3 regions of the Planococcus kocurii genome follow, and region 2 is predicted to be linked to each of the others. Evidence: riboswitches for the same ligand, from Rfam matches in the RefSeq annotation. Region 2 holds a riboswitch; each other region holds the start of a gene.
The links. A riboswitch is a leader RNA that binds a small molecule or an ion and turns the genes downstream of it on or off. The one in region 2 is predicted to bind thiamine pyrophosphate.
Positions count from the first base shown of each region.

Region 1: it holds a riboswitch for thiamine pyrophosphate, as region 2 does, so the genes downstream of both, thiT (energy-coupled thiamine transporter ThiT) here and AUO94_RS16530 (YkoF family thiamine/hydroxymethylpyrimidine-binding protein) in region 2, are expected to answer to the same signal.
Region 3: it holds a riboswitch for thiamine pyrophosphate, as region 2 does, so the genes downstream of both, tenA (thiaminase II) here and AUO94_RS16530 (YkoF family thiamine/hydroxymethylpyrimidine-binding protein) in region 2, are expected to answer to the same signal.

Region 1 is NZ_CP013661.2:783,309-793,991, forward strand. It holds gene mreBH (rod-share determining protein MreBH) at 1-320, shown strand, start outside; gene AUO94_RS04075 (beta-class carbonic anhydrase) at 936-1,502, shown strand; gene AUO94_RS04080 (DinB family protein) at 1,510-1,992, opposite strand; gene AUO94_RS04085 (GNAT family N-acetyltransferase) at 2,078-2,626, opposite strand; gene AUO94_RS04090 (M3 family oligoendopeptidase) at 2,628-4,427, opposite strand; gene AUO94_RS04095 (tryptophan-rich sensory protein) at 4,622-5,353, shown strand; gene map (type I methionyl aminopeptidase) at 5,460-6,212, opposite strand; gene thiT (energy-coupled thiamine transporter ThiT) at 6,347-6,922, opposite strand; TPP riboswitch at 7,019-7,116, opposite strand; gene AUO94_RS04110 (M20 family metallopeptidase) at 7,265-8,338, shown strand; gene AUO94_RS17345 (hypothetical protein) at 8,404-8,541, shown strand; gene AUO94_RS04115 (SGNH/GDSL hydrolase family protein) at 8,664-9,575, opposite strand; gene AUO94_RS04120 (aminopeptidase) at 9,588-10,683, opposite strand, start outside.
Region 2 is NZ_CP013661.2:3,372,201-3,382,883, reverse strand. It holds gene AUO94_RS16540 (immunoglobulin-like domain-containing protein) at 196-672, shown strand; TPP riboswitch at 1,568-1,673, shown strand; gene AUO94_RS16530 (YkoF family thiamine/hydroxymethylpyrimidine-binding protein) at 1,765-2,355, shown strand; gene AUO94_RS16525 (ECF transporter S component) at 2,357-2,938, shown strand; gene AUO94_RS16520 (ABC transporter ATP-binding protein) at 2,931-4,361, shown strand; gene AUO94_RS16515 (energy-coupling factor transporter transmembrane component T family protein) at 4,342-5,097, shown strand; gene AUO94_RS16510 (sporulation protein) at 5,374-5,793, opposite strand; gene AUO94_RS16505 (AI-2E family transporter) at 5,858-7,045, opposite strand; gene AUO94_RS16500 (LCP family protein) at 7,104-8,051, opposite strand; gene msrA (peptide-methionine (S)-S-oxide reductase MsrA) at 8,335-8,865, shown strand; gene AUO94_RS16490 (hypothetical protein) at 8,970-9,287, shown strand; gene AUO94_RS16485 (hypothetical protein) at 9,675-9,908, shown strand; gene AUO94_RS16480 (ABC-F family ATP-binding cassette domain-containing protein) at 10,016-10,683, shown strand, end outside.
Region 3 is NZ_CP013661.2:2,131,850-2,142,532, reverse strand. It holds gene thiW (energy coupling factor transporter S component ThiW) at 1-353, opposite strand, end outside; gene thiE (thiamine phosphate synthase) at 350-967, opposite strand; gene thiD (bifunctional hydroxymethylpyrimidine kinase/phosphomethylpyrimidine kinase) at 987-1,832, opposite strand; gene thiM (hydroxyethylthiazole kinase) at 1,829-2,614, opposite strand; gene tenA (thiaminase II) at 2,616-3,299, opposite strand; TPP riboswitch at 3,428-3,531, opposite strand; gene AUO94_RS10535 (hypothetical protein) at 3,653-4,210, opposite strand; gene rlmN (dual-specificity RNA methyltransferase RlmN) at 4,420-5,493, opposite strand; gene AUO94_RS10525 (succinyl-CoA:acetate CoA-transferase ScpC) at 5,763-7,286, opposite strand; gene AUO94_RS10520 (LytTR family DNA-binding domain-containing protein) at 7,573-8,217, opposite strand; gene AUO94_RS10515 (succinyl-CoA:acetate CoA-transferase ScpC) at 8,317-9,819, opposite strand; gene AUO94_RS10510 (MFS transporter) at 10,238-10,683, shown strand, end outside.

The sequences.
Region 1 (10,683 bases), 880 kb from region 2:
GCGATATCTTAACCGGATTGCCGAAAACCATCAACTTAAGTTCTCACGAAACACAAGAAGCGCTAAAAGAATCGCTATCTGCCATTTTAGAATGCATCCGTGCGACCTTGGAAAATTGTCCTGCTGAATTATCAGGCGATATGGTTGACCAAGGTGTCGTTATTTCTGGAGGTGGTGCATTGCTAAAAGGCATGCAAGAATGGTTATCAAAAGAAATTTCGGTACCTGTTCATATCGCGCCACACCCTCTTGAGTCTGTCGCTATTGGCACAGGCCTATCACTTGGCATGATTAAACAACTCGAAAAAATGTCACGTTGATCAGTAAAAACTAGGAGGCTGTCCCCAAAAGTCATAAAAAAAGACTTTTGGGGACAGCCCCTTTTTTTATTTGTGAGAAAAGGCTGATGTCCATTTCGACAGACGCTTTCCGCGGGAGTCGCTGTCTCCATTCCCATCAGCCGTTCTGTAATGAAAAAATGATACAAAAAATCATTTATTTCTGTAAAACGAAAGTTCCCACATCTTCATTACAGAAAAGACGATTTTTATGTGAAATCTGGAGATGACTTTCCCGATAGTACGGAGAAAGTGTGTTCAGTCCTATCCAAGAGCAATCGGTCGTTCAGGCGATTCCTCTTCCTGGGCCTCGATAAAGTGCATACGACGTTCGGGATTGTGGCATGGACCTATAATCTCCTAGAAAGTAGCGGGCATTCGGCAACTGCTTTCAAGGGACTTATGAGACAGCCCCCTGGTTTTCTTCGGTTCGAGAACCTGTTTTCTAAATTTTTTATAAAAGACAAGCCGTTAACAAAAAAAGAAAGTTAATAGATGACTTTTTTCCTGATTTTTTGCATTATGTCAGTTTCAATTCGTATTTTTCAGACATTAGGATTAAACTTAATAAGTATCAGTCGATAAGGGGGAACTATAATGGCTTTATTAGACCAAATCTTAGAGTACAACGAAGTGTTCGTAAAGGAAAAGCGTTACGAGGAATTTATAACGACTAAATTTCCGGATAAAAAATTCGTCATTTTAACATGTATGGATACACGACTTTTAGAAATGCTACCGAAAGCGATGAATTTCAAAAATGGGGATGCGAAAATTGTTAAAAGTGCCGGAGCTGTCATCAACCACCCATTTGGTGGTATTATGCGCAGCCTACTTGTAGCTGTATACGAACTGAATGCAGATGAAATTTATATTGTTGGCCATCATGACTGCGGCATGTCTGCTATAGATCCTGATGTAATCCTTGATAAAATGAAAAAACGAGGAATAGATGAAAAGACCATTGAGATGATGAAGTATTCAGGAGTCAATTTAGAAGGTTGGCTTGGTGGATTTGACGACGTAGCAGAAAGTGTCGCTCATAGTGTCGACATGGTACGTCATCATCCCTTACTAGTCAATACAGTCCCAGTTCATGGCCTGGTTATTGATCCAACTACTGGAAAATTAGATGTTGTTGTTAATGGAAACGAAAACCGCTGAGAGTTTCTCAGCGGTTTTGTTTTTGGTAATAGATGTAATCAAGCGCCATGCCTTCTTTCCCGAATTGCCGTAGCAAAGACGTTACCTGCCCCCTATGATAGCTAGCATGATTAACAAAAGTGAATAGCATTTCTTCTCTAGTTGTGGAAAAATCATCTCCGCGCATATTTCGATAATGGAGCGTTTCTTGCCACTGCGCTTCAGGTAAAGAGGCGAAGAATAATTCCATTTCAGCATGAAGCAACATAAAACTTTCTGCTGCTTGTTCCGTTGTTTCTACATCGAAATGTTCAAATGTCGGATTCGCTACACCTGACATTCGAAGCAACCACAGTTTTTCCACGCCTAAAACATGCTCTGTTGTTTCTTGAATCGAAGCAAAAGAATTGATTCCTTCTGTTTTGTAAAGTTCTTCGCCTAAATCTCTAACGTGTTGCAGGCAGGCTAATGTGGCCCATTTGTGATAGGAGAACATTTTGTCTTTGTTCAATTTACACACCTCTCTCTACCGCTACTCACGATTCAAACCAACGTCGCGCATCTTTCCACCATTTTTTATAGGTGGCCTTGCCCTTTCAAAATTCTTCCTCAATTACTGAATAATAAAAATGGTCTTTCCACTCACCATTTATATAGAGAAAACTCTTCAACAAGCCTTCTTGTCGAAAACCCGTTTTCTCCAACACGCGAATAGAGCCCACATTATCCGGAGAAACATAAGCTTCGACTCGGTGAAGACGAAGCTGTTCAAAACCAAAGACCGTCATTAAGTTGACTGCTTCTGTAGCAATCCCTTTACCCACATACACCTTATCAATCGAATAACCGATCAAAGCACTTAAAAAAGGCATCCGTTTCACGCTGTACACGGAGATGTGTCCAATCAACTTATTGGTATTGTGTTCAAAGATCCCAACGCTGTATTCTCGATTTTCTCTCGCTTGATAAATCGATTCCCGAATTTTTTCTCGCTGAACGCTCGCTGAGAAATAGCTGTCTCGATGACGTGGTTCGTAGACAGACCAGTATTCTCGGTTACGAAGCAGCAATTGCACCATTTCCTCTGCATCTTCAACCGCTAAACTGCGCAGATAGCATGTCTGCCCTTCAAAAAGCAAATTCACACTAGGCCTCAGTAGATGTCAATGAAATGAATTCCTTGGCATCTTGAACACATAAGGCAATTCCTTTTTCCCAAAACGCCTGTTGTGTAATATCTTCGCCTAAATGCTTCATTGCTAAGTCTTCTGCTGACATTACCGCTGTATCACGAAGTAAAGCCATGTACTTTCCTTCAAAACTATCCCCTTCTTCTAAAGCTTTTGCGTATACGCTCAAAGAGAATAAATAACCAAAGGTGTAAGGGAAATTGTAAAAAGGTACTTGGGTAATATAAAAATGTAATTTGGATGCCCAGAAATGTGGATGCGTTGACGCCAATCCGCCCGCAAATCCTTCTGTTTGAGCCTGCTCCATTAATTCATTTAATCTAGCTGCAGGAACAACACCGTTTTTACGTTCTTCATAAAAACGAGTTTCAAAAAGGAAGCGCGAATGAATGTTCATGAAGAAAGCAACACTACGCTGAACTTTATCTTCTAGCAACGCAATTTTCTCTTCATTGGACTGGGCATTTTTCACAGCTGCATCTGCCACAATCATTTCTGCAAATGTAGACGCTGTTTCTGCGACATTCATGGCATACGAACGGTTTAACGCGTGAACTGGACGAAGAGCGAAAGAATGAAATGCATGCCCAAGTTCATGAGCCAAAGTTGCCACATTAGACATCGAGCCACTATAAGTCATGAAAATACGCGATTCTTCACCTAGTGGCAAGCTTGTACAAAATCCACCAGGTCGTTTGTTCGGACGATCTTCTGCTTCGATCCAGCCATTTTCAAAAGCTTGCTGTGCAAATTGCTCTAGTTCCGGACCAAATTTTCCAAATTGCTTAAGGATAAATTCTGCCCCTTCTTGATAAGAAAACTGTTGCGTACTTTCCGTTACTGGTGCATCCACGTCATACCAATCCAGTCCGTCTTTTCCAAGTAGTTTTCCTTTTCGGTTTAAATAATCAACAAAAGGCTGTTTGTTTTTACTAATAGCTCCCCACATGGCATCTAAGGTTTCTTGCTTCATGCGATTAATGTGTAAGGGTTCTTGAAGGGGATTGTCCCATCCACGTTTTTTATACGTTTCCAAACGAAAGCCACCAATGGAATTCAAGGTTTTGGCAAAGAATTCTTCTTTCTCTGTCCATGCTTCCTCTAATTTTTGGTAGGACTCTTTTCGAACTGCTGCATCTTTATGAGAACTCAGATTATTCGCTTGTCCTACCGATAATGACTTCTCTTCGCCGTCCACTGTGACTGTAACGTTAATTTCGCCAACTAGCATATCGTATAATTGGCCCCAGCTGTGATACCCGTCAATACTTAACGCGGTAATCAAGCCTTCCTCTTTTTCAGAAAGTAACATTTTTGCCTCGTCACGCCACTCGTTTAAGACAAACGTAAATTTATGTAAAGACTCTTCGTTTACTAGTTCGTTCCATATGCCATCCTCGGTCTTTACTAAATCTTGTTGGATTTTCTGAAAAGAGTTTTGGAAACGTGCAGATAAGGTCGAAGCTTCACTTTCTAAAATACCTGCTTTTTTATCTTGTGTATTTTGTGCCATCAAACAGCCAATAAATGAACCTGCTTGACTGAGATGGCGCATTACATGGCTCATTTGTTCAAGCAAGTCAGCAACTTTTGGTGCATCTTCTTTCGTCGTTAGTACTTCAAATTTTTGGACGTGCTCTTCAAATTCAGAGAGTTTGTTTACTGCCTCGTCCATATGTAGCCGCAATTCCCGAGATTCACTTCCTCCTGGAAATAGCGTGTCCAAATCCCATTGTTCTGGATAGGTAACTGTCATAATTTCTCCTCCTGATAAACTAAATTTTCTAAAAACACTTCTTTAGTATATCATTTTTCTTTCCGAAACCGGAACAATATTCCACTCTTCAAGCTAATACTTCACCTTATCGACATGTTTAGGGATTTTTTTGGAAAAGGTTAATTGTTGATTGAAACGACGACAGGTATACTAAAATGAAGGAGGGATTCTGCATGATTCGTATTTTACTTATGACAATTTCTTTTATTGCTGTCGTTGTCATGAATACTTTGGCAAATACCTTGCCGTTAAACGATCAAACTACAGGTGACGTGTCTAACCGACTGTTAGTCTTGTTTACACCAGCCGGTTACGTATTTTCAATTTGGTCCATCATCTATCTTTTGCTGGCTGTTTGGATTGTTGCTTTCTGGATACGTTTAAGAAAAGGACAGACCCCTTCATACAAGATCACTTTGTTTTTCGTCTTAAGCTGCCTGTTCAATATAAGTTGGCTCCTGTTATGGCATTATGAGTTTTTTGCCTGGTCCATTGTTGCCATGCTTGGCTACTTGATAGCGTTGATTGCTCTTTATCTGCAATATGGAAATTCGGAAAGATCGTTTACTGAACGGCTGCCTATTTCAATCAATATGGGATGGATTAGTGTAGCCACTATAGCCAACATCAGTTTCGTCTTAACTTTTTACAATTGGAGCGGTTGGGGGTTGAGCGATCAGCTGTGGACAGTTATTATGTTGACAGTCGCGACTGCAATCGCTTTGCATATTCGGTTTCATCATATGGATATTCCTTTCGCTTTGGTCTTTATATGGGCGTTCATTGGAATTGCTGTTAAACACGGTACAGACGAAATGTTAGTAACAACCGCATCTCTTTTCTTGAGCGGCGTTATCTTAACCGGTATTTTGCTCATAAAAAAAAGAACGGCACCTACTCAATAAATCTGCGAGAGACTCGATTAGAGCGAGCTTGTCTGCAGATTTTTTGCATTCACATTCAACTAACATAAAAAAGAGATTCGGCTATTCCACCGAATCTCTTTTTATGTTAGCTGTTTAGTTTAGTCAATAAAATCGGTTCACCTTTTGTTACCAATACAGTATGCTCGATTTGCGCGACCAATGATTGATCCGGTGTTATAAATGTCCAGCCATCACCTGACTCGATAATGTGCTCGGCTTTTTGAGAGATAAAGGGCTCTACTGCAAGTACCATGCCTTCTTTTAAAATCGTCGTCTCCCAAGCATCGTAATAATTTAAAATATGTTGAGGCGCTTCGTGAAGTGATTTACCTATGCCATGTCCAGTCAAGTTTTTGATGACGAACAAACCTTGCTCTTTCGCTTCACGTTCAACAGCCTTACCAATTTGGTTGAGTTTTGCACCGGCTTTGACTTTCGTCATCGCGCGGTCAAATGCCGAAGCAGCTGCTTCACAAATTTTTTCTTTTTCAGCATGTCCTTCGCCTACAACAAATGAAATTCCTGTATCAGAGAAGAATCCTTCATATGACCCCGAAACATCGATATTCACAATATCTCCATCTTGGATGACACGGCTACCTGGAATACCATGAGCCACTTCTTCGTTGACGCTGATACATGTATACCCAGGAAAATCATATTCTGATTTTGGACCGGAAACGCCACCCAGCTCCTCAAATAATTGACCGCCCAGTTCGTCGATTTCTTTTGTCGTGACTCCAGCTTTTGTGGCAGCTTTCATCGCTTCCCGAATTTCAGCCACCATTTGGCCAGCTTTTTTTAACATTTCAATCTCTTTTTCATTAGTTGCTATCATCAATGACCCTTCTTTCAAGCTTTTCTATTCAAGAATTATACCACAAAATTAAAAGGGATTCTCTTCTACAGGTCTAACTAGTTCTGAATCCAAAGATTGAAAAGAAGGCTGTCAAAAGACAGCCTTCTACCATTTCAAGCTTCTGCATCTACCAATTTCGGTGCAGCCGCAAAAAGCGCAGCACAGACAAAAGCAGCAAGCAAGAATACCGGTATCATGTAAGTTGCATTATAGATGACCGAATAGATGATCACATTGCCTTCAGCAAACATGCCGAAGAACAAAATACCTGTAATAACATGGACCAAGTAGCGCAACACAGAAGCGATTAGCACTCCTACTACTATAGCCGTTATCATTTTACCCGTTTGCTTAGCTTGCGCATGTTGCATATACTTTGCACGCATAACGCCCGCTACCCCAACAACTCCATACGCTAAAATATAATCCAGCAAGACCTGCATGACAACAAACCCAAACGATAATGGGGTGACAGAGATAAATCCAGAAACGATTTGCAGGAGCCCGACTAAAATCCCAGTTAGAATTCCGGCACCTGCACCTCTTCTAAAAGCAATTAAAACAATTGGAATCATTACCAAGCTGACCGAGCCGCCTTGTGGCATCCGGAAAGAAATGAAATCCAACACAAATCCAAGAGCCGCGAAAATTGCAATTTCTGTCATCAACAATACTTTTTTATTTCTCATGACTTCCTCCTTAGGTGTTGTGTACATCACCAGAAGGGTCGTGAATAAAACCATATTAAAAACGACGTCAGGACAGAGCCTGGCGTCGTTGTAAGAGCCGGTTTCCATCCACATCCCTGCGCAAGTGTTAACTTACAGGTTCAAAGGGTAAGAACAAATGTTCACTCTCAGCAAAAGCTCCCCTTGTGGTGTATACAACTATATTAACAGTCACCTGTATTATACACAACACTGTTCTTTTATGCAACATCGTTTTAAGATGATGTGATAGGGTAAAGATGAGAATAGTTACGATACTTGAAAGGTGGTGGAGGCAGCCGGGATATTAGGCTTGCCAAAAGGATGATTGAATTGTTAAAAGAATTGATAAAGATTCAAAGTGATACCAAAGAGGGTGCCAACAAAGCTCTTCTTTTCTGTGCCGATTGGCTAAAAACCAAAGGAGAATCCGTGAAGGTTCATGACAATAAAGGCTACTTGATGTTGACAGCTGTTAAAGGGCAAGGAGAAGAGACGATTGTCTGGAATGGTCACGTTGATGTAGTTCCGGGTCATAAAGAGCAATTTGTACCTGTTGAAGAAGGAGATCGACTTTACGGGCGAGGCGCTGCTGACATGAAAGCCGGAGTTGCAGCCATGATGCAGGCGTTTGTCGAACTCGACAGTTCCCTCGTAACTCGCGAAGTGCAGTTACATATTGTCACTGATGAAGAAATTGGCGGACGCCATACATCCAAGTGGCTCGTCGAACAAGGATTCCACGGTGATTTTGTCATTTGCGGAGAACCTACCGGATTAAAAGTCGGGCTTCAATCTAAAGGGATTTTGAGAATGGATATGGTTTTTAAAGGAAAACCTGCTCATGGTAGTCGTCCATGGGAAGGAATTAACGCCATTGAATCTGCGATGAAATTCCATCTGTCTGTCGCCGATTTACCGTTCCGAAAAGAATCCACCGAATATTACGAGCAACCTTCTGTCAATCTGCCCATCATCAAAGCAGGACAACGCTATAATGTCGTTCCTGAAGTTTGTGAAATGTCTTACGATATCCGTTTTATGCCAGGACAGCAAAAAGAAGAGATCGTTCGACAATTGGTGGACTTGGCTGAGACTTTGAACGTTACTATGGATTATAAAGCTTCGGGATCTACACCTCCTCTAACAACTACAAAAGACAATCCATTTATTCAAAGCTTGCAAAAAGCAATTACAGCTACTACACAACAACAAGCTGTTTTGTTTGGTCAGCACGGCGCAGCCGACACACGTTATTATGCAGCCGTAAACGGCGGTGAAGGTGCCATTGAATTCGGACCAAGTGGTGACGACTGGCATGGCAATGCGGAATATGTAACGATTTCAAGTGTTCACGCATACAAAAACATCTTGCTGGCACATGCGCAACTGACGTAAAAGGTTTGCATTATAGAGAACTCGGGAAAACAACAATCACTACGATTATGAATGGAGAGATTTAAATGGCAATTGGAAGACTACTGAAATCTGCAATCAAATATGGCCCTATAGCATATCCCATTATTCGCAAAGTATTAAACAAAAGAAAACAAGGCAAAGCAGGTCAATCCCCTACTAAACAGCCTACTAAAAAACGCTAATAAAAAACGTTCTGGCATATATGCCGGAACGTTTTTTATTAGCATGAAACAGCTACTCTTCTTCCATAAAAAAGTGAACCTCTCAGTATTTAGAGAAAAGTGAATATGCATTTTCGCACATTTTAAACGTAAGGGATTTCTTGCTGTAAAGCCAAGTAACCTGTTTTGTTTTGATCAGAAGGTCGCTTCGCCGTTTCTTCAGCTTCGCTATCTTTTGGTTTCTTCTGTTCTTGCTGTTCTTGTGCTTCTATAATTTCCTCAAAAGACAGCGGGTTTGCTGGTGGCAGTTCAGAATTTTCTATAGTCCACGCTTCTTGATAGTTTTCGAAAAATGCGTTTGCCATCGCCTGGTAACCAATTACGTTCGGATGAACATCGGCTGGATTTGGAATTTTATCCACGCCGTTTGCACCAAATGGTTGGTCTACTGACACAAAAACAGCACCCGCTTTTTCAGCTGACAGTCGAAGAATTTCATTAAGCCGATCCAGTTGTTTGGACGTGCCATTTTTTTGACTTTCACGGACGTGAGGGTATGCAAAATAATAGCCCATCACATAAACAGTGGCATCTGGAGATTTTTCGGTAAGCTCAGACAAGATTAAGTCCATATTTTTTCTTGCTCCATTGAGCGCAAAATCTACTTGACGTTGTTGAAAAGTCAAAGAACCTTGTTTCGAGTCGTTTTGCACTAAACGCAACAGATCATTTGCTCCAGCTGATATCGTTATCAGATTAGCTGACCCAAGCACTTTTTCCGCCTCATCTGTTTGTATACTGTCTAACACATCAGCCGTTGTAAATCCAGGAAATGCCAAATTTTTCGAATAAAAGGCCACGGGTTGATTGCGTGTTAGTTCTTGATGGATCAAATCGGTATAACCCGTATCTATTTGTTGATTGGGTGTTTGTCCTGCTGCTAGTGAATCCCCGATTGCCACATACGCGGCAGGGATTTGTATCGCTGCTTGCGCAGAGGCCGTTCCACTAAACAATAGAAAACCAGCCATTGCTGCCATCCAATACTTCTTCATCTCCATCACCTCTTAGAATGCCCAGTTTCCGTTTCGGAAGATAGGCTCTTTTGAACCATCAATCGTGATGCCATCAATATTCATGTGCTCACTGCCTATCATGAAATCTTCATGGACAATTGACGTGTTAAGGCCGATAGCTGCTAGTTGATTGCGCTCTAAATCGCGTGCACCTTCGTAGCAAGTAGGATAAGAATCGCCAATCGCTAAATGATTTGAAGCATTTTCATCGAATAAGGTATTGTAAAACAGAATATTCGAATCGGAAATTGGAGAATGGAATGGCACTAATGCCACTTCTCCCAAATAAGCTGCCCCTTCGTCGGCGCTAATCATTTCGTCTAGAAGTTCTTGTCCTGTTGCTGCTTTGGCCTGAACAATTTTCCCTTTTTCAAAAGTCAGTGTAAATCCATCAATCACATTGCCTTGGTAGACCAGTGGCTTTGTGTTCTGAACGATGCCATCTACTCCATGCTTCAACGGAACGGTGTAAACTTCTTCGGTCGGCATATTCGCAATAAATGGATTTCCTTGAGGCGTTTTTGACGCACCAGACATCCAAATGTGCTTGTCTGGAAGTTCAATAGTTAAATTCGTTCCAGGTGCACTATACTGCAATTTCACGTAACGTTTATCGTTTAATTGCATAGCTCGTTTCTCTAACAAGGCGATGTGGTTTTTCCAAGCTTCCACTGCATTGCCTTCACCGATTCGTACAGTTTTGAAAATAGCTTGCCATAAAGACTCCATTTGTTGTTCAGCCGGCAAGTTGGGAAACACTTTTTGTGCCCATTTTGAGGACGGAATTGCAACAATCGACCATGCTACTTTGTCCGTTCCAACTGCTTGACGATAGCGCTCTAACGCTGTTCCTGAAGCTTTTTGCCAATCGGCCAAACGTTTTGCTGGAATTCCAGTTAGCAAATCCGGATCTTCCGCATCAATCCACAGGAAAGCCCCACCCGTATTAACAACTTCGTCTCGCTGTAAGACAGACCATTCTGGATATTCTTTAAATGTATCATCAGGAGCTAATTCAAAATGCGTTCGTGTCAATACCGGATCTTCGTAATTAACCTGTACGCGTTTAGCACCTGCTTCATAAGCT
Region 2 (10,683 bases):
TCCCTCCAGCAATGGAGGGATTTTGAACGTTACTTACTTGCTAATAAGTTACATTCATATCTGATTTTCAAGTCCAGATTTCTCTTACAAGAAATTTTCCCTTAAAATTCCACTAATGAAACTTTTTTCAATTCTAGCCGTCTGCTTCAATGAGTAAATTTTACTCAGACCCTTAAGTACATTGGGAGGAAAATCATGAAAAAATATTTACAAGGTACTTTAGGTATTTTAGTGTTCCTTTTACTCTTGACGGGTTGTCAGAAAGCTGAATCGCAACCGGCTCTTGAAGAGTCTTTTGTCACAGAAGATCAATCACTTCTTTCCGATAAAGCCCCTTTAGAACGCCCGACATCAGAAAAAGGTGTAATGATTAAGACAGAAAAAAGTGAATACCCAACAACAGTTGAAAATATTAAAATTGTAATTACGAATGACAGTACGCAAGAATACTCCACGGGTCTTGATGTATTTCTTGAAAAAAAGGTGGAAGATAGATGGTTTCGGGTTCCAATGAAAGAAGAATTTTTTACGGAACCGGCAATAGTTCACGATCCAGGCACTTCAACTAAAATGACACTTAATGTTGAAGATTTAAACTATGATCTGACTCCTGGAGAATATCGAGCCACTCTCAGTGGATTAGGAGCTCCATTTACAATAATAAATTATTAAAAATGCAACTCATATTAAACTGAATGTAACTTAACTGCACTTAAGTTACATTCAAATGCAGGAATTCCCTGATTATTTCCCCTCTAACTCAGCCGTCCATTTTTCAAACCATTCATGTGGTAATTCAAATTTGGAGAGGCCCGTTTTCATGAGCCTGTTCTTTTTACGAGAATAAAACTCAGAAAAATGCACATCCCATTAAGCTTCAATATCCCGTGCAACACCCAAAGTTAATTGATCCTGGTCATCTAAATCTTCTTCATACCAAGCCATCGTTAAATTATCGCACCACATGCAAAAATTGATTTGAGGAAATTGTTTTTCTTTCTTGCAAACTGTATCCAAAAGAAGCTTAAAATTTTCATGAGAATATAGAAGAATGATGCTTGTCTTATTCCAATTCCATCTCACAGTGCAGTTCTTCCATTTTATACAAGTATTAAGCAAAGTAATCTTGTGATTTTCATTTTTACTAATACTATCCTATCGAAAAGCTACGTATGATGCTGCCCGATATTTCATTAGCAAAAAACATTCGTAAAAGTTTTGAAAACCTGTTTGTTATTCTATGAACTAATTGCTTTGAAGGATTTTCGCAAGCTATTACAAACTATAAGCTCATGAGAAATCACAAAAAAATAACTTTACTTCTCCCCTACTATCAACTTACCAAGCGAGGCGCGTCCACGGGCTCGGGGAAGCACTAAGACAGGTGTTCTTTCCTGACTTAGTGCGAGAGCCATGCCCAAAGCGATCGGAGCGACTTTCACCTGTTTCTCTTTCTTAACCCCCTCTCTCCACTTCTACTGTCTCCAAATCCCCTCTTTACTTCCTCAGTCACTTCCTCTACACTAAACTCATCGGGAACAACCCGAACACAAAAACCGCATACCGTTTTCTGCACTAGGGGTGCCCACTTTGGCTGAGATGCAAGCGCAAGCTTCGATCCCTCAAAACTCGATCAGGATAATACCTGCGTGAGGAAGTGCGGCGCATTTCTGAAATAATTTCTTTTATTAATTATTTGTAGACTATGGCTGCATCTTCACGGATGCGGTCTTTTTTGTGCACATTTTTAAGGAGGAATTATTCATGGACTCACTGCAATGCGGCACGAGCCCAATCGTTGGATTTCGCTTTTCACTGCATCCGATGACTGGCGATTTTATCAAAGTAATTAAAAGGGCGTTAAACGATACCGACACATCGAACGTTTGGATGCATACGGACGACGTCTCTACAGTAATACGAGGCAAGCAAGTTCACGTCTTTAATGTCGCTAAAGCTCTAGCCTTGCAGACGGCAAAGACAGGCGAACATGTCGCACTGTCCGGCACTTTTTCAATTGGTTGTCCTGGTGATTCGTCAGGTGATGTCTATTTAGAAAAAGACGATGTGCTAGTAAATACCGACAACACACAACAATACGTATCTTCACAATTTGCGCTATACCCGATGAACAATCCAGATTACATGGCAGTAATTTACCGTGAAGTCGAGCGCGCTAAACATCAAGGCGTTTTCAACGATTCCATGCATTACGCAAGCGGTATTCATGGCGATATTCATGAGGTATTCGATTTTTATGAAGAAGCATTCACCAATGCCCGCTCTGATAAACATCGCCATTTGGTCATGACCATATCCATGAGCATCAATAGTCCGTCTCATGGAGGTGCATAATATGTTGAAGTCGTGGAAATTAAAAGAAGTGGTATTGATGTCGTTATTTGCGGTCGTTTTCGGCATCGTCTATTTATTGTTTGTTCACGCAGCGAATATTTGGGCAGCTGTAATTGGACCACTTGCTTATGAATGGATGTTCGGTATTTGGTTTATTGTATCAATAATCTGCATGTATATTATCCGCAAGCCGGGTGCTGCCTTTCTTTCTGAAACGATGGCTGCGGCAATTGAAGTCCTAATTGGCAATGCTGTCGGCCCGCGTCTCATTTTATCTGGTGTTATTCAAGGGCTCGGTGCTGAAGCGGCATTTGCATTAACCGGTTATAAGCATTTCACTATTTTGGTGCTTATGCTTGCAGGAATCGGATCAGCTGTTTTCAGCTTTGTTTACGGCTACTTCATTTCTGGTTATGCAGCACTGGATCCATCATTCGTCGCGTTAATGTTTACGATTCGCGTTCTTAGTGGGGCAATAATTGCGGGTATTGGTGGAAAGTATATCGGAGACGCTTTACTTGCGACCGGATCACTCCGCGGTTACGCCATTGCCCGAACGAAAAAAGGTGATATCAATGCCTGAAGAGATTTTCTCTTTAAATGGAGTGTCGTTTCACTTTCCTGAAGACTCTAAAAAAACCTTAGAAAATCTTTCGTTCTCGGTTTGTCGAGGCGAAAAGCTAGTCATTTCTGGACCCAGTGGTTGCGGCAAAAGCACGCTTTTGTATATATTAAATCGCTTGTATCCTGACAACTGCGATGGCTCAATAGACGGTGAAATTCGTCTATTCGGAAAACCAGCTAGTGATTATGCCCCTGGAGAAATCAATCACCGCGTTGCAACAGTTTTTCAAGATCCTGATTCACAGTTTTGCATGCCTACCGTTGAAGAAGAACTGGCGTTTACGTTAGAAAACTTGCATACACCTTTTGAAGACATGGACATTCGCATTACCGCGGTTTTAGAATTGACGGACCTGACCTATCTGCGAAAAGCCGTCATTCAGTCGTTGTCAGGTGGAACAAAACAACGAGTTGCAACTGCTTGTGCGTTAATCATGGACCCGGAAGTGTTATTGCTAGATGAACCGCTTTCTCACTTGGATCCGTATACAGCACAACAATTTGTCGACTGGCTAGAGAAACTACAGACAAGATCTTCTTTAACAATTGTTGCGGTTGAGCACAGGTTAAGCAGTTGGGGTTCCTTTTTCGAACGAGAAATCCAACTGGATGGGGATGGTCGTCTAGTAGTGGACCAGTCTTTTACACAGAGAGAGCCGGTTTTATTCCCCAAACGCTATTCTGCAATACGAGAGACCACAGCATTACGAGCTGAAGAACTGTCATTCACGATTAACAACCGCCAATTGCTGTCGTCTTTATCCTTTTCAGTTGAACGCGGTGAAATAGTCGTTATTGCGGGACCTAATGGCAGCGGTAAATCCACACTCGTCAAATCACTATGTGGTATTTACAAAAAGTCGACCGGTACTGTTGAGTCAAAAGGCATTGGCTATGTTCCACAATCTCCTGAGTATTTGTTTTTGACGCAACAAGTCGCTCAAGAAGTCGCTTATTCAGGAGCCTCTAGTCGCTCAGAACTCGATAGATTAATGACAAACTTGCGTCTAGATGAAATTCACAACGCTCATCCTTTCGCCATTAGCCACGGACAAAAACGCCGTGTAGCGATTGCCGCTATGCTCGCCGATAAACGCCCAGTACTATTGATGGACGAACCGACTTCTGGGCAGGATGCTGCCGCGCTGCTCGAACTCTTTGAATTGATTGACCAGCGCTCTCGGGAAGGTACAACGCTTTTGATTGTGACACACGATATGGAATTTGCGGCGAGCCTTGCTGATTCGGTGCTACTCATTAAAGGTGGCGAGCTGACAGGTAAATTTGCAGCAAAAGACGTATGGCAGAACGAAAGACTGCTAACGTTACACCATTTACTAGCACCAAAAGGAGTGGCTGACCTTGCAAAATCTTTTGCATGACATGAATCCTTCAATCAAATTTATCTTAGTGACGATTTCAATGCTTATTATTGCGTTCTTTTTTAATCCGTGGACGCCCCTGTTGTTTTGGCTAGGCATCATTCTTTTACAACTCACAATGAGTCGTACAAATTGGAAGCTATGGTTGGTCTTCATGCTCCCTTTTTCGATTGGTGCTTTTGGTTATTTATGGACTACTGTCGTATTCGGCGCAAATACTGGCGGTACCGTTATTTGGTCATTTGCTGGAATTGATGTGACTGATACACAATGGGCATACGCTTTGTCACTAGCTTTTCGCGTTATGGCGTTCTCGACTTTGTCTTTGTTATTCGCTTTTACGACCGATCCGGTTAAGTTTATTATGAGTCTCATGCAACAGTTAAAGCTTTCCCCGAAGCTTGCGTATGGTGTAATGGTCGGCTATCAATTTTTACCGGTTATGAAAGAAGAATTTTTACAAATCCAACAAGCTCAAAGACTGCGCGTTGTTGAAACGAAGAAATACAGTTGGCAACGAATACTAGCTATGCGCCGTGTGTTAATTCCCATGCTTGCTGGAGCCGTTAGAAAGGCTGAACGATCAGCATTTGCTATGGAAGCACGCGGGTTTACAGGTAACATTAGAAGCGCTTATTACTGCCCCATTCGATTAGGTCGCATAGATATCTTCATGTCTGGTGTTTTTATGACGATTTTACTTATTAGCTGTCTTGGCGGCGTTTGGTTGAGCTAAAAATCTTTTCAAAAAAGGAAATCTCTTTAAAGAGAATTTCCTTTTTTTCGTCTTTCTTGTATTGCATGTTTTTTGTTTTGAATTTCAATTAATAACCTTATGTAATATTTTACATAGTAAATAAAAACAGAGCCTCTGTAACTTTTCAGTTGATTTGTATGGGATAAATAGGCTCTTTTGAGTTCACATAATATTATTATTAACACATTTGACTGTATTGCTTTTCAATTAAGAAATTCTTTCGCTTTCATTACATAAAAAAAAGAGAGCTGTATTTCAGCTCTCTAACGGCCCATATGTGATAAGGTCTTCATCTCTTGCATTAACGCCATTTTTGACATGGACAATAGTTCGTAAAATCAATTTAGCTTTTGGGTGTTCTAACATCCAACGCTCATCTGGAACAATTTCAAATTGCTGCATGACCGTGTCTTTTGACTTGACCGATCCTGCAAACTCCATTGATTGTTTCGCAATGATGGTTTCAAAAAAATCAAAGTCGCTGTCATCTCGTGTATCTTCAACGAGTCTTATGACATTCAATTCGATAAAATCAATTGTCTGTTCTCCGTCCCCACCATCAAGATAAATCGTACCATTCAGTGTTTCGCCTTCTTCTAAATGTGGCATTTCAACCACTGTATTCACTTTTAGTGACCCAATGCCAATAGATGATAAAAAATCTTTAAACTTCATATCGTGGAAACCCCCAACTTTTGTTAGTACTTATATACCACAATTCGATCATTTTGAAACACGACTAAAAATCTGTATAATCGTATTGATTTTCTAAATTGATTTCGTGTCGATTATAGCGACGTTTAAACAATTTATAAAAATGAGAAACCAATACCCGCACTAAAGCGTACATCGGTATTCCTAGAATTACACCGACGACGCCAAACAAGGAACCTGCTGTTAATAAGACGAAAATAATTGTCACTGGATGGATAAACATGGTCTTGCCCATGACTTGCGGTGAAATCAAGTTGCCTTCAACTAATTGTACAACAGTCCAAACAACCGCCAGCTTGACGAGCATGAATGGTGACGTTACTAAAGCAATAATAGCAGCTGGTGCAATAGCAATTGCCGGACCGATATAAGGAACAACACTCGTAACCATTGCTAGGACTCCTAATAATAATGCATACTCCATACCGATAATCAAAAATCCAATATAAACCATGACACCAATACAAAATGCAACAATTAACTGACCTTGAATATAAGCACCTAGTTGCTTATCTGCTTCTGCGAATACTTCACGTGTATCATCGCGGAATCTTGGCGGCAAAAGTTTCAAGAAATAATCCGGCAATTTTTCGCCATCTTTTAAAAGATAAAACAAGATAAATGGAACAATAACAATCGACAAAATAACGCCCGTAATCGTCGAAATTAACCCCGTAATCCCAGTAATGACACTGGTTACTGTATTTTGCAACGTATCTGCTATATTTGCAGGCAACGTAGCAAGTAAGGTATCAATCGTGAAATTAGATTCACTATAGTAGTCGCCGACAAATGATGTTCTCAAAAATCCATCTACATTCGTCAATAATTGCATAAAATATGTTGGGAAATCAACGATTAATGTTTCAAATTGGGAGCGTAAAAAAGGAAAAACCAAGACGATTAGTAAGGTGATTAGTCCAATTACGCCAAGAAAAATAATAACGATTCCCCAAATACGCGCTATTTTAAAATTCTCCAACATACGCAAAATCGGTCGCAATAAATAGAAGAAAACCAATGCCAATACAATCGGCAGCACGACTGTTTTCATGAAAACGCTAATAGGATGAAACAAGAATGAAACTTCTCTAAAAATATATACCACCAATCCGAGCAAAAGCAACGAAATTAGCGTGAATAGGGTGTTTCTTCCCCCTAAAAAGCGAATATAACTAGTAGCAAAGAATGATGGCTTGTCCTCTGACTGCATAAGCTTCCTCTTTTCTGAATAAACTTTATAGTCTCATATTAGCATAATTATAACAAAGTTAGTCTAAGGGTTGCGACAAATATTCGCGTAACGCCTGTTTGTTTTGTTCAACATCGATATCCAAAACTGAGCCCGCGTGAGAATAATTCCCATAGCTATAGCTGTTTTCAACCGGCAAAGTCAATCGTTCAACTTCCCCGCCTCCTCCAGTTGCTAATTGCGCCGCTAACTTCACTTGGTCCAGTAACGGCATATCGGTTTGGACATAACCTTGTAATGCTCCAGCTAACTTAGGAAGTTTTGGAATAGCCGTAACACTAGCCATTTCATCTTTCATCGCTGTAATAACTTGCTGTTGACGACGTACTCGTCCAAAATCTCCTTCGTTATCGGCACGAAAACGAGCATATCCTAAAAGTTCTTTACCAGTTAATTTTTGAACACCTGGTGTTAAAGAAACACCGATATGTTCAGACATTTCTTTTTCGACATCAATTTCCACACCATTTGGTGCAGCTACATCAACAAGACTTTCAAAACTCGAAAAATCGATCAGTGCATAGTGATGAATTTCTACACCAAACATACCTCTTAACGTTTCTGCAAGTAAATCAACACCGCCCAAATAATAAGCGGTATTAAGTTTATAAGATTGATAGCCCGGAATATCTGCATAAATGTCCCGCATAAATGAAGTTAATTTAATTTCGCCGTTCACTTTGTCATGTGTTACGAGCATCATCGTATCTGTACGAGACTTCTCCTCCCCGCGTGAATCCACACCTAGCACTAAAATATTTTCATATTCTCCATTTGCTTCGTCTTCATTGAAGATAACAGGGTCTTGTTGTGATTGATCTGCCAAACTTTCACCATTTTTAAATTGTATGAATGCATAAGTACCAATAGCGACCAAGACAATCAGGAGCAGGAAGATGATACCACGCAGTCGAAATCTTCTTTTTCTGCGTCTTTTTCTTTTAATGGGTTGTAATTCTTCTTCCATAAGGAATGCACTCCTTTCTAAACTTTCACGTCAATAAGACGTTATCGTGATTATTAAGTTTCGACATTTTTTAAATAGCGCAGCTGGACATAAAATAAATAGTGCTGGTCCCCATTCCGTGAATATACTTGGCGGTCGTTCACCATCAGCACATTATTATACCGAAATTCAGTAAGCTAAAGGAAGCGTTCCACTGCTAGTATTAATAGAGAAGACATTTTCATTGTCGGAAATCCACTAGAGTGGTAAGATTCTTCTTATCAAGCTGACAGGAGACGATTAAATGACGGAAAAAGCGACATTTGCTGGCGGCTGTTTTTGGTGCATGGTCAAACCGTTCGATCAGTTTGACGGCATTGAACAGATCGTTTCAGGCTATAGTGGGGGACATGTTGAAAATCCTACATACGAACAAGTAAAATCTGGAACAACAGGTCATTTGGAAGTTGTGGAAATCACTTTCCAACCTGATGTCTTTTCTTACGAACAATTACTCGATATTTTTTGGCAACAAATTGATCCGACAGACGACGAAGGTCAATTTCAAGACCGTGGTCCCTCTTATCGTGCATCCATCTTCGTTCATAATGAACGCCAACGTGTGATTGCGGAAAAGTCAAAGCAGGAACTCAACGACAGCGGACGTTTCACTAAACCGGTTGTCACTGAAATCCGCGAGGCCACACCTTTTTACCCAGCTGAAGATTATCATCAAGACTTTCACAAGAAAAATCCCGAACACTACAAAAACGACCGAGCAGCATCTGGTCGCGATGAATTTCTTACCTCTACTTGGGAAAAAGTTGACGCTTAATGTGTCAGCTTTTTTTACCCATTAAAATAAACTGATTATTCAACTAATAAAACAATTGATTTAGATTTTCTTACTTTATTCTTCGTTTTCAGGGAGGTACTCGATTGAAGTTTATTGAATCTATTGACCCAATCATTATGCAATTGCTAGTCGTTCCCATCATTGTTATTGGAATCGGAATTTTGCTGTCCATTTTCACTAGACGAATCTACATTGGACCGATTGCAACATTGATTTTAACTTTGAGCTATAATTATTGGTATTTCACAACTTTTTTTCCAGATTCAGAATTGTCATTTACGATGGTCTCGTCCTGGTGTATCATCTTTCCTTTAATATCTCTTTATCTTTCTTGGCTTGTTTCGATGCAATTTAAATCCATAAAAGCTTTGTTTGAGATGGAACCTGGAAAAATCGATTAATCTTTTTTATTGTGCAATAAGAAAAACAAGATAGCAATTATCGCTTTCTACTAAACATGATAAACAAGGCATTCAGAAAAATTCCGCATAGCGAAATAGCAATTACTAAACTCGGTAAGTTACCGACTGCGATAAACGATGCTAGTCTGTTATCATGAAATTTACATAAAAAGGCCTAACTTTTAAGAATTTTAGCAATAATTTATGTGAAAGCAATCCTTTCAAAAAATGTTGGTCAGCATCATTTCTCTATCTTCACTCAATTCTATTATAATCCTACTATAATTTTTATTTTTTACTCAAACTTTCTTTATTTTATAAATGAATACAAACTTGTGTTCCCACCGTCTGTTCATTTAAAATAGAGGTGTGAAAGGCGGGTTGTCAATGAAACTCGTAAATTGGAGTTACGCAAAGCGCTATAATATAAAAGCAATTTTCGATGAATTTCCTCATGTCGTCGTTTTATTCCGTCAAATTGGTGGCTATTATTTTATCTATTCGATGAAAGGCCTGACCCAAGAGCATATTCCCGGTCGACGTGATTATGTTCAGATGGAATACTTATTAAATAAAGAGCTAGGTATGTTGGAAGCTTATTTAGAACGCAAATCCAGATAAAACCTGCTTCTATTTTTAGTTTATCCGAGACCACGGGCGATTGCTATCGATTTCCGTGGATTTCGTGGTATACTAATCTTATTGTGAAATTTGGGAGGTACGTATAAATGATAGCAGTAAACGATGTGAGTCTTCGCTTTGGTGATCGCAAACTATTCGAGGATGTAAATATTCAATTTAACCCTGGTAATTGCTACGGATTAATTGGTGCCAATGGTGCTGGTAAATCGACATTCATCAAAATTCTTTCTGGTGAACTTGAAGCACAGTCTGGAAATGTCTATATGGGTTCTGGTGAACGCTTAGCGGTATTAAAACAAAACCACTTTGAGTACGAAGAGCACGCTGTCCTTGAAACAGTTATTATGGGCCATAAAAAATTATATGAAGTCATGTCTGAGAAAAACGCTATTTATATGAAAGAAGATTTTTCTGACGAAGATGGCATGCGCGCAGCTGAACTTGAAGGCGAATTCGCTGAACTTAACGGATGGGAAGCAGAATCTGAAGCAGCTATTCTTTTGCAAGGACTTGGCATTTCTGAGGATCTTCACGACAAAACAATGGCTGAACTTTCAGGGTCAGATAAAGTAAAAGTGCTTTTGGCACAAGCTTTGTTTGGTAAACCAGATGTTCTATTACTGGATGAGCCAACAAACCATCTAGATTTGAAAGCTATTCAATGGCTAGAAGACTTCTTAATGAACTTCACGAACACAGTCATCGTTGTATCACATGACCGTCACTTTTTGAACAAAGTGTGCACGAATATCGC
Region 3 (10,683 bases), 1.2 Mb from region 2:
TGTGCATAAGGAACCGCTACTAGTGAAGCAATGAGTCCAGTGCCTACTACTTCTCCTAGAGCAGCTAGCCAAATCTTACCGAACTTGGCATACATAATGCCGGCTAGGCAAGCTCCAATCATTCCACCAGGAAAAGCCAATAACGAGCCGGTTCCCGTTAGTATTCGAATGACCCCGGTCATAAAGGCAATCAACACAGCCGGACCTGGCCCCAGGAGAACTGCTGCAATCACATTGACCGCGTGCTGAATTGGATAGGCTCGAGCAATTCCTGCTGGAAAATAAACAAAAGCAGAACCTGCCACTCCAATCGCCACAAACATCGCCATAACGACCATTTTTTTCGTTGTCATGTTCTATGCTCTTCTTTGCAGGGAACTTGTAACAGTTGAATGCGTTCTGCAATATCCGCTGCTTCTGTGATTGCGGTTATAACGGCAATTCCTGAAACGCCTGCTTGCCAAACTTGATGGGCATTTTCAGCAGTAATGCCGCCGATGCCGACAATCGGTAAGTTAGGCAATTCATTTTTAACTGCTAAAATTTCTTTGACGCCAGCCGGTTTTTTGGCATCTGCTTTTGAAACTGTTCCAAAAATCGGACCCATTCCAACGTAATCTGCTCCCTCTCTACTAGCAATTTTAGCTTCTTCTACAGAATGAACAGAAACGCCTAAAATTTTGTCGGCTCCGATCAGTTGACGAACTTCTTGCGTCGCTGCATCATCCTGACCGATATGAACACCATCTGCTCCAATACTACATGCCAGCTCGACTTGATCATTGATAATAAACGGCACGCTGTACTCACGACACAATCGCTGGCAATGTAACGCAAATTCAAGTAGTGCTGAACCCGTCAATGCACCATCACCTTTTTCTCGCAATTGGAAATGGTTGATGCCGCCCCTTAATGCTGCCTCGACTACTTGCAAAGGGTCTCGAACTCCTGAGTTTTTTGAACCCATAATAAAATAGATGGATGATTTAGTAGAAAACTTCAATTTTATGTGCCTCCCTCTTTTCTACTATCCTAGCTTTATATGCCGCATGGTTTGTGGGTCCATGACCTTGTCCAATATTCAGTGGTTCACTAAGAGCCGCTTGAATAAATTGTTTGGCCGTAAAAATAGCGTCTTTTAGTTGCTGACCTTTTGCTAGCTCTGCTGTCACAGCCGCTGCAAACGTACAGCCAGTACCATGCGTTTGTTTTGTTGAAATCCGAGCTGATCGGTACACGAACGATTCCCCATTTGCCTGCAAAAAATAGTCTTCTGCATAGTCTCTATCCATTGCATGGCCACCTTTAATAACGACGGATTTCGCACCTAGTGACAAAATTTTTTCAGCTGCATGTTGACGACTACTAACATTTGTAATGGGGATGCCCGTCAAAGCTTCTGCTTCTGGAATGTTTGGGGTAACGAGTAATGCCAGTGGCAATAAATGCGTTTTCACTGCATCTACTGCTTCTTGCTGCAATAAATCCGCGCCCCCTTTAGCAATCATGACGGGATCCACAACGACATTTTTCCAGTCGAACTTGTGAATTGCGGTTGCCACTTCTTTAATAATTTCAGAATTGAATAACATACCTGTTTTTAAAGCCGTTAGTTCAAAATCGCTAGCTACCGCTTCTAATTGCATGTGTACGGCTTGTGCCGACATTGGGTAGATAGCGGAAACACCCATCGTATTTTGAGCAGTTACGGCCGTAATAACAGAGGTGCCATAGACATCCAGCTCTTGAAACGTTTTCAAGTCTGCTTGAATGCCTGCCCCTCCTCCAGAATCGGATCCAGCAATTGTTAAAGTTTGCGGTGTTTTTGTCATAGCACTCTCTCCTGTAAATAAATTTGTTCGGCGACTTCGCCGTCCGTTAAACTGGCTAGTCTATTCATGAAAGCAAGTTGAAAATCTCCAGGGAGACTCACGCTTTGACTAGCTAGTTCACCAGCAATCGCAAAATAGCGCAAAATAGCGCTCACTGTTTCTAACGGATTTTCAGAATCAACAGCAAGACCTGCAGCGACAACGCTACTCAGTAAGCAGCCTGTTCCTGTAATCGAAGCCATAATCGGACTTCCAAAAGGAATTTCATCAACACAGTCTCCGTCTGTCACACAATCTATTTTGCCCGTGACCGCTACAATCAAGCCCAACTGTTTCGCAGTAGACATAGCAAGCTCTTTAACGTCTAGAAGCCCCTCTCCGGCATCAACACCTTTAGACTGCCACTCTTTACCCGCTACAGCTGCGAGCTCTCCTGCATTGCAGCGAAGAACGCTGACGTCAACTGTCTCTAAAATTTCTCGAACAGCATGGATTCGGAAGTTACTTGCTCCTGCTCCAACAGGATCTAAAACAACCGGGATGCCCAATTGGTTTGCCTTTTTTCCAGCGATCAGCATACTTTTCAGCGACTCCGCGTGTAAAGTTCCAATGTTTAATGACACTGCCTGTGCTAATCCAGCGAGTTCCTCTACTTCTTCAGGCGCTTCTCCCATGATTGGAGAAGCGCCTATTGCCAATAGACCATTCGCTTGAAAATTCGAAACTACATGGTTTGTGATGCAATGAACCAACGGGTTTTTTTGTTTTATTTGTTGAAACATGTTAAACACCTACTTTTTGAGTTGGCTCTATAGACCAGGATTCTTGTCTCCAGGCTTGATCCCAAAAGTTCAATTCATAATAACTGCTTTTGCGGAAATGGTCTTTTAATTCTTTACGGCGTGCTTCTGGCAAGTCTTCTGACAACTGATTCATCCGTTCAATTTGTTCGTTGACCAGTTCACCAAATTCTTCGGACCCGTAAGTCTCAATCCACCGGTCATAAATCGGATGATCCGGTTTTGCATGTTTCAATCGCTCACCGATTTCGTAATACAACCAGTAACAAGGCAATATGGCTGCTAATACATCTGCCAATTCCCCTGCAGATGCGCGGTACATATGAGATACGTACGCATACGCTGTAGGTGAAGGTTCGAATTGGGACCAGTCTTTTTCCGTAACACTTAACATTTTCATAAATGATTCATGTAACGATAGCTCGGCTGTACTGGTATGTGTCGCATGAATTGCAAAGCGTTGCGTCGTTTCCATATCCTTTGCTTTAGACGCACCGAGTGCCTGAATTTTAGCAAAATGGGATAAGTAATAAGCGTCTTGCATGACATAAAAACGGAATATCTCGACTGGTAATGTCCCATCTTCAATTCCCTTTACAAACGGATGATCAAAACTTGCTTGCCATAAACTGTTACATTCTTTTCTCACTTCTGTACAAAATGTCATTTTCCTATCTCCTTTTCTGTATCTAGTTTCCGTGCCTTGCTCTGACAGGCACGGTCAATTTTCTTGCACAAAATAAAAACGCCGCTCCCCAATAAAGGGAAGCGGCGTATGCAGTCGATAAGAAAATAGCAGACGTTCCGCCACTTCCCTCCGCTGGTATGATCCAGATCAGGTTCAAAGGGTCCGAGCTTATGCTCATCTCAGCCGATATCCGGCTCCCCTAGTGGTGTTTTTAATTATGTTTTCGACATCACTATATCATAGATTCTACTAATTCTATAGTCTTTATACAATTCTTTTTGCTGGTTTGGTATAGAACTACGTGTACTTCTAAATGGTGTTCTCCAAAAACATTAATTAATAAACACGTCAATGTCATTTTTATTTTTCTCGACTAATTTTTCTACTAACCTATTATAGTCTTCCCCAAAGTCATCCATCCATGTTAGATCATTAACGTTTCCTCCCCCTAGTTTCTCCTCAAGATACGTATTGATATAAGCATTTTGTTCATTAATTTTTTTACCGTATTGCTTTTGGAATTCTTCGGGTGACATATCTAGTTTTTCAGCTTGAGCGATAGCATACGCACGCACTTGCTTTCCACCTTCATCTTTTGTATTCGCTGGAGGAAGTTTTTCAAATTCTTCCGAGGTTGTTTCTCCTGTAAGATGTGGAGAAATATCAAGGTTCATTTCCTGTACCTCTTGTTTGATCAACTCTACAGCTATTGCTGAATCCAAGTAATCTAATGCGCTATCGTCAGGATATAAAAATCGTAAATCCCCTATTGTAATTTCATGATTATTTACAATAGCGGCTACTTCATCATCTTCGTGTGTTGAAAGGCCGCTACAACTAGCTAAGGTGACTGCTCCAAGCAAAATTACTGTACACAGAACTTTCTTCAATCCCCCACTTCCTTTCTTAACCCATTATTTATAAACTTTTGACCAAAAATAATCGATTAGATAAATTACTCGTGCTACTAAGATTCATACGTTCTTAATGTTCAGAAAGTTTCATTTACTAAAAAAGTATTTTTTGAAAGACCATTGTTTAAAATAGTTTGTTTTCAGCATAAAAAAACGTTCCTGAAAATCAGGAACGTTTTTGCTTATTAAACGGTTACTTCTTTTTTCTCTTTTTTGATTTGCTTGCTTCGTAACTGTCCACAAGCAGCATCGATATCGGCGCCTTGCTCGTGACGTACGCCACAGTTGATGCCTTTTTTCTTCAATGCATCGTAGAAAGCACTAATGGCTTCTGGTGTACTTTGTTGATATTGATCGTGCTCATCAACTGAATTGTACGGGATCAAGTTCACGTATGACAAGTGACGCTTATCTTCTAGCAATTTCGCTAATTGATGCGCTTCTTCTACATGGTCATTGACGTCACGCAATAAAATATACTCAAACGTGATGCGACGGTTGGATTTCTCTAGGTAATAATCGATCGCAGCCATCAATTTCTCGATTGGATATGCTTTATTGATTTTCATAATACGCGTACGCAACTCATTAGTCGGTGCATGAATTGAAATTGCCAGGTTTACTTGTAAGCCTTCATCTGCATAATCGTAAATTTTTGGCACGATACCGCTTGTTGAAACGGTGATGTGTCGAGCTCCGATAGCCAAACCTTTTTGAGAATTAACGATGTTTAGGAAGCCCATCAAATTCGTATAGTTATCAAATGGTTCGCCGATACCCATTACGACGATGTGACTCACACGTTCTTCTTTTTGCTGTGTGTCAAAATGCGCTTGCACTTGCATAATTTGCTCAACGATTTCGCCCGCGTTTAAATCGCGGCTCTTTTTCAATAGTCCGCTGGCACAGAAACTGCAGCCAATGTTACAACCCACTTGTGTGGTTACACAAACAGAATTTCCGTATTTAAAACGCATTAATACCGTTTCGATCAAGTTACCGTCTTGCATTTGGAAAAGAAACTTAATCGTGCCGTCTGCAGATTCTTGCTTCACTGTTTCTTTCAACGTGCGAATCGCAAAGTTGTCTTCTAGCAACTGAACACAGTCTTTCGACAGATTGTTCATTTCTGCGAATTCAGTGACGCGTTTTATATACAACCAATCCCATACTTGTTCCGCACGGTATTTTTTCTGACCATTTTCTAAAAACCAGTCTTTTAACTGGTCTATCGTTAATCCATAGATGGAATTTTTCATTTAAAGAACCCTCATTTCAAATTTCACAATTGCTTATTATAATACTAAAAATAACGCTTGACAACAACTATTTTTGTTTAGACAGAAAAATCTGATTAATAAATGCTTTTATACCGCCTATTTCAAAAATAAAAAAAGGTAAAAAGAAGGATCTTTCCTATACGGAATTGCCTATTTAATTGAAGCTTATTGGAAACAATAAAACCAGGCGCTGTTAAGCAGACCTGGTTTCATTGATTTTTATAGAAGCGTTTTATTTCCAAACTATTTTACACAGATACGGCTGCCTGCTGTTTTTTCTGTAGCATGGTACCGTTTTTTGCTAAGTCCGTGTGCCAAGAGAACGCTTTTTCTAAGACATGTGGAGTTTGCCCACCGCGTGTTAGCGCTTCGTCGTAATACGCGCGAAGTTGTGCACGATACGATGGGTGTACACAGTTTTTCAAGATAACTTCCACGCGTTCGCGCGGTGCTAAGCCACGAAGATCTGCATAGCCTTGTTCCGTGACAACGACATCCACATCGTGTTCTGTGTGGTCAACATGCGAGACAAATGGAACGACGCTTGAAATATTTCCACCTTTGGCAATTGATTTTGTTACAAAAATCGCCAAACGAGCATTGCGCGCAAAATCACCTGATCCGCCGATGCCGTTCATCATGTTAGTGCCTGAAACATGCGTCGAGTTAACATTTCCATACATATCAAACTCTAATGCGGTATTAATCGAAATGAGTCCGAGACGGCGGATAATTTCCGGATGATTGGAAATTTCCTGTGGACGCATAATAATTTTGTTGCGGTAGTTTTCAAATTCCCCAAAAACTTGTTTCATTTTCGGTTCGGACAATGTAATTGAGCAACAAGATGCGAAATTTACTTTACCCGCATCCATCAAATCAAAAACAGCATCCTGTAAGACTTCCGAATATACTTGTAAATCTTTAAATTCCGAATCAACCATTCCGTGTAAAACGGCATTCGCTACAGATCCAATACCTGATTGCAAAGGAGCCAAGCTTTCTGTTAAGCGACCTGCACGAATTTCAGCACGTAAAAATTCAAGCAAATGGCCAGCCATAATTTCTGTATCTTCGTCAGGTGGCACGATAGTTGAAGGAGAGTCCAATTGTTCAGTAAAAACAATGCCTCTCACTTTTTCCATATCGATCGGGATACCAACTGTGCCAATGCGCTGATCAACAGCGGTTACTGGAATTGGCAAGCGCTCACCTTGTTTGCCTGTATCGTAGATGTCGTGCAAGCCTTCAAATAATTGGGGCTGTGCCATATTAATTTCAACGATGATGTTTTTAGCATGTTTCGCAAACACTGCCGAATTTCCAACAGAAGTTGTCGGAATGATCATGCCGTCTGCTGTAATAGATAACGCTTCTACAATAGCAAAATCAATCGGTTCTGTAACGCCTGTACGAACCCATTCTGCCGTGTGTGACAAATGATGATCGACAAACAGCATTTCGCCGTCATTAATTTTTTTGCGCATTGCCGGTTCTGCTTGGAATGGCAAACGTTTGTTGACAATCCCCGCTTCTGCAAACAATCGATCGATATCTGAGCCTAACGAAGCGCCTGTGAAAACATTCACTTTAAAGCTTTCATTTTCTGCACGTTTCACCAAAGCGAAAGGAACCGCTTTCACATCTCCAGCACGCGTAAACCCGCTAAGTCCAAGTGTCATGCCGTCTTGTATCCATGAAGCCGCCTCTTCAGGTGTCACTACTCGCTCCTGCAACTGTTTGGCTTTGATTCGATTAACTTTCTGTTCCATTGTAGATCACTCTCTTTCACTATTAATTTTAATGGCTTTTTTAAAATAAAGCGTTTTCATGAGCGTACGCTCAGTTTAAAATCGCATTTCACGTAAAAAAGGGTAGAGCATGTCATTATCGATTATCTTTTAATTATTAGATAATTTTAACTTATCCTGTTAAAAAACTGAGTTTTACAGCACGGACAAGCGTTAACTGTCACAAAGCAGAGAAACAGCTGTCTCAAACAGCATTTTTTTAAGCAAAAAAAAGCGCATGATCGCTTTTCGCGGACATGCGCTTTTCTTAAAACCCTAAAAGTTTTCGGAAATAGCTAGAATAAGACTGACTGACGGGGATTCGTGCTCCGTTATTCATTGCCAAAACAAATGTGGAATGTGTATCTGGGTAAATTTCTTCTATATGATGCACATTAACAATAAATGAACGATGGCAGCGGATAAATGATTCACGTGGCAGTATAAATTCAAATTCCTGAAGAGAGTTTTTATTGGTGCCCGAATAGCCTTCTGCATGAACATGGGTTTTGCGATCTTTGACTTCCAAATACTTCACTTCTGTAAAAGGAATCGGCTTCCAGCCATCTGGACTTTTCACAGTAACCACTGACTTCCCTTCAGTAAATGCCGGATAAATGGCCATGACACATCCTTGCAATTTACCTTCATGTTCAAAAGGTACAGCCATGCCGTGATATGGAACACCAAAAATTTCACGATTAATGAATTCAGACGTTTTCTGATTTGCCAGCAATGCTTTGTGTGCAATCGTTCCAGGCTTGACCAAATCGCCTGGTTTGATTTTTAAATCTACTCGCTTACTTGGACGATAGTAAATATATTCTTTTGTATTTGTAACGGCTATTGAAATTTCGTCAGAGAATAATTCTCCCATGACATCCAATAGAGAACCTAGCGTAAAACTTTCCATTCGAATCCTCCTGTTTAAACTCATCCTTCTAATTATACATGAACTAGCTTTCTTCTATAAATAGAAAAACCAGCCCTTTAAAGGGACTGGTCTATACGGCTACTCCGGTAGAAGCATCGTACCGCTAATTGTTAAATTTGCATGCCATGAAAATGCTTTTTCCAGTACATGAGGCGTTTGTCCACCACGTAATAGTGCTTCCTCATAGTAAGCGCGCATTTGATTGCGGTACATTGGGTGCATGCAGTTGTCAATAATTAGAGGAACCCGCTCACGCGGAGCGAGCCCACGTAAATCTGCATACCCTTGTTCAGTCACAACGATGTCGACATCGTGCTCAGTATGGTCAACGTGCGTGGCGAATGGCACAATACTCGAGATGATGCCGCCTTTGGCAATCGATTTCGTAACAAATATCGAGAGACGTGCATTGCGAGCAAAATCACCAGAACCCCCAATGCCATTCATCATTTTACTGCCTGAGACATGCGTTGAATTGACATTGCCATAAATATCAAATTCCAATGCTGTATTAATGGAAATTAACCCAAGTCGGCGAATCAATCCGGGATGATTCGTAATTTCTTGTGGCCGCAAGAGGATTTTATCACGATACTCTTCAAAGTTTCCAAACACCTGATCCATTTTTTCTTTAGACAATGTAATCGACGAAGCGGAAGCAAATTTCACTTTCCCAGCATCAATCAAGTCAAAAACAGCATCTTGAAGAACTTCTGAATAGACTTCCATGTCTTCAAACTCCGAATCAATTAAACCGTGCAAAACAGCATTTGCGACCGAACCAATTCCCGACTGCAAAGGAGCAAGCTGATTAGTCAAGCGTCCCGATGCGACTTCCGAGCGCAGGAAATTCAGGAGATGTTGAGCCATCACTTCGGTGTCGTCATCCGGTTGCAGAATAGTTGAAGGAGAATCCGGCTGATCAGTAAAGACGATCGCTCGGACTTTTTCAAGATCCACGGGTATCCCGATTGTTCCGATTCGATCACTAACATGTGCCAAAGGAATCGGCGAACGCTGACCTTGTTTTTCAGGTTCATAAATATCGTGTACGCCTTTAAACAGTTGAGGCTGCGAAAGGTTGATTTCTATAATAACGTTTTTGGCGTGCTTGACGAAAACCGAAGAGTTGCCAACCGACGTCGTTGGAATAATCATGCCGTCTTCTGTAATCTCCAATGCTTCAATAACCGCGTAGTCGATTGATTCGATGACTCCAGCCCGGATCCATTCAGCCGTTTGTGATAAATGGTGATCAACAAACAGCATATCCCCATTATTTATCTTTCTGCGCATAGCCGGATCTGCTTGAAACGGCAACCGTTTGTGCACAATTCCTGCTTCTGCCATTAATTTATCGACATCTGAACCTAAAGAAGCCCCAGTAAAAACATTTACTTTAAACTGCTCTGTTTCAGCGCGGCGAACCAATGCATAAGGAATTGCTTTAGCATCTCCCGCACGTGTAAATCCACTTAATCCGAGCGTCATTCCGTCTTTGATCCAAGACGCCGCCTCATCCGCAGATACCACTCGGTCCTGTAATTCGATAGCTTTGATACGATGAAGTTTATTGTCCATCCTTATCACCTTTCGGAGGCTTTAGTTTTTGTTAGCCTATACATTAATTATATCTTATTCATTGGTTCATCGACTCTATACTAAGCTTCCAAATACAGAGTTTTCCTGCTATTCTTCACAGTCCTGCAACAAAACACAAGAACATTTCATTAAATTAATTCTTTATTCTTGCAATCAAAAAATGTAATTTTTTCAAGCTTATGAATTTTTGTGGGTACTCGAAATTCTTGTCTTGTTAACACGTGGAGTCTTTTCTTAGTTAACGTAAATTTCGATTTCACTACTCTTTTCTATGGATTTAACAGATGGAAAATATAGCAAGACTGTTCCATTGACAACAAGTTTCTACTGAAATAACATTGAAAAGTTATAGAAAACAAATTTGTACGAACATATAGAAGAAAAGAGGGTGCGCAACATGTCTGCAGACCAAAAAAAGAAGATTTTCATCTTAATGATTAATATGTTTATCGCGGTTGCAAGTTTTGGAATTGTTATTCCGATTCTGCCTTCGTACTTGGTCTCAATCGACCAAGGCGGCATGGCAGCAGGCCTGATGATTGCTATTTTTGCCGCTTCCCAATTTATCTTTTCCCCAGTTGCTGGTAAATGGGCCGATCAATACGGTCGCCGAAAAATGATTATTTACGGTTTATTTGGATTAACCATCTCCATGTTTGTTTTTTATGCTTCTGATTCTATTTGGATTTTGTATTTTTCTCGTGTCATCGGTGGCGTTGGGGCAGCGATGCTGATTCCAGCGATTTTTGCCTATATCGCAGACATTACCACTTTCGACCAGCGCGCAAAAGGAACGAGCATGGTTTCTGCAGCGATGTCGCTCGGCATTGTGGTTGGACCTGG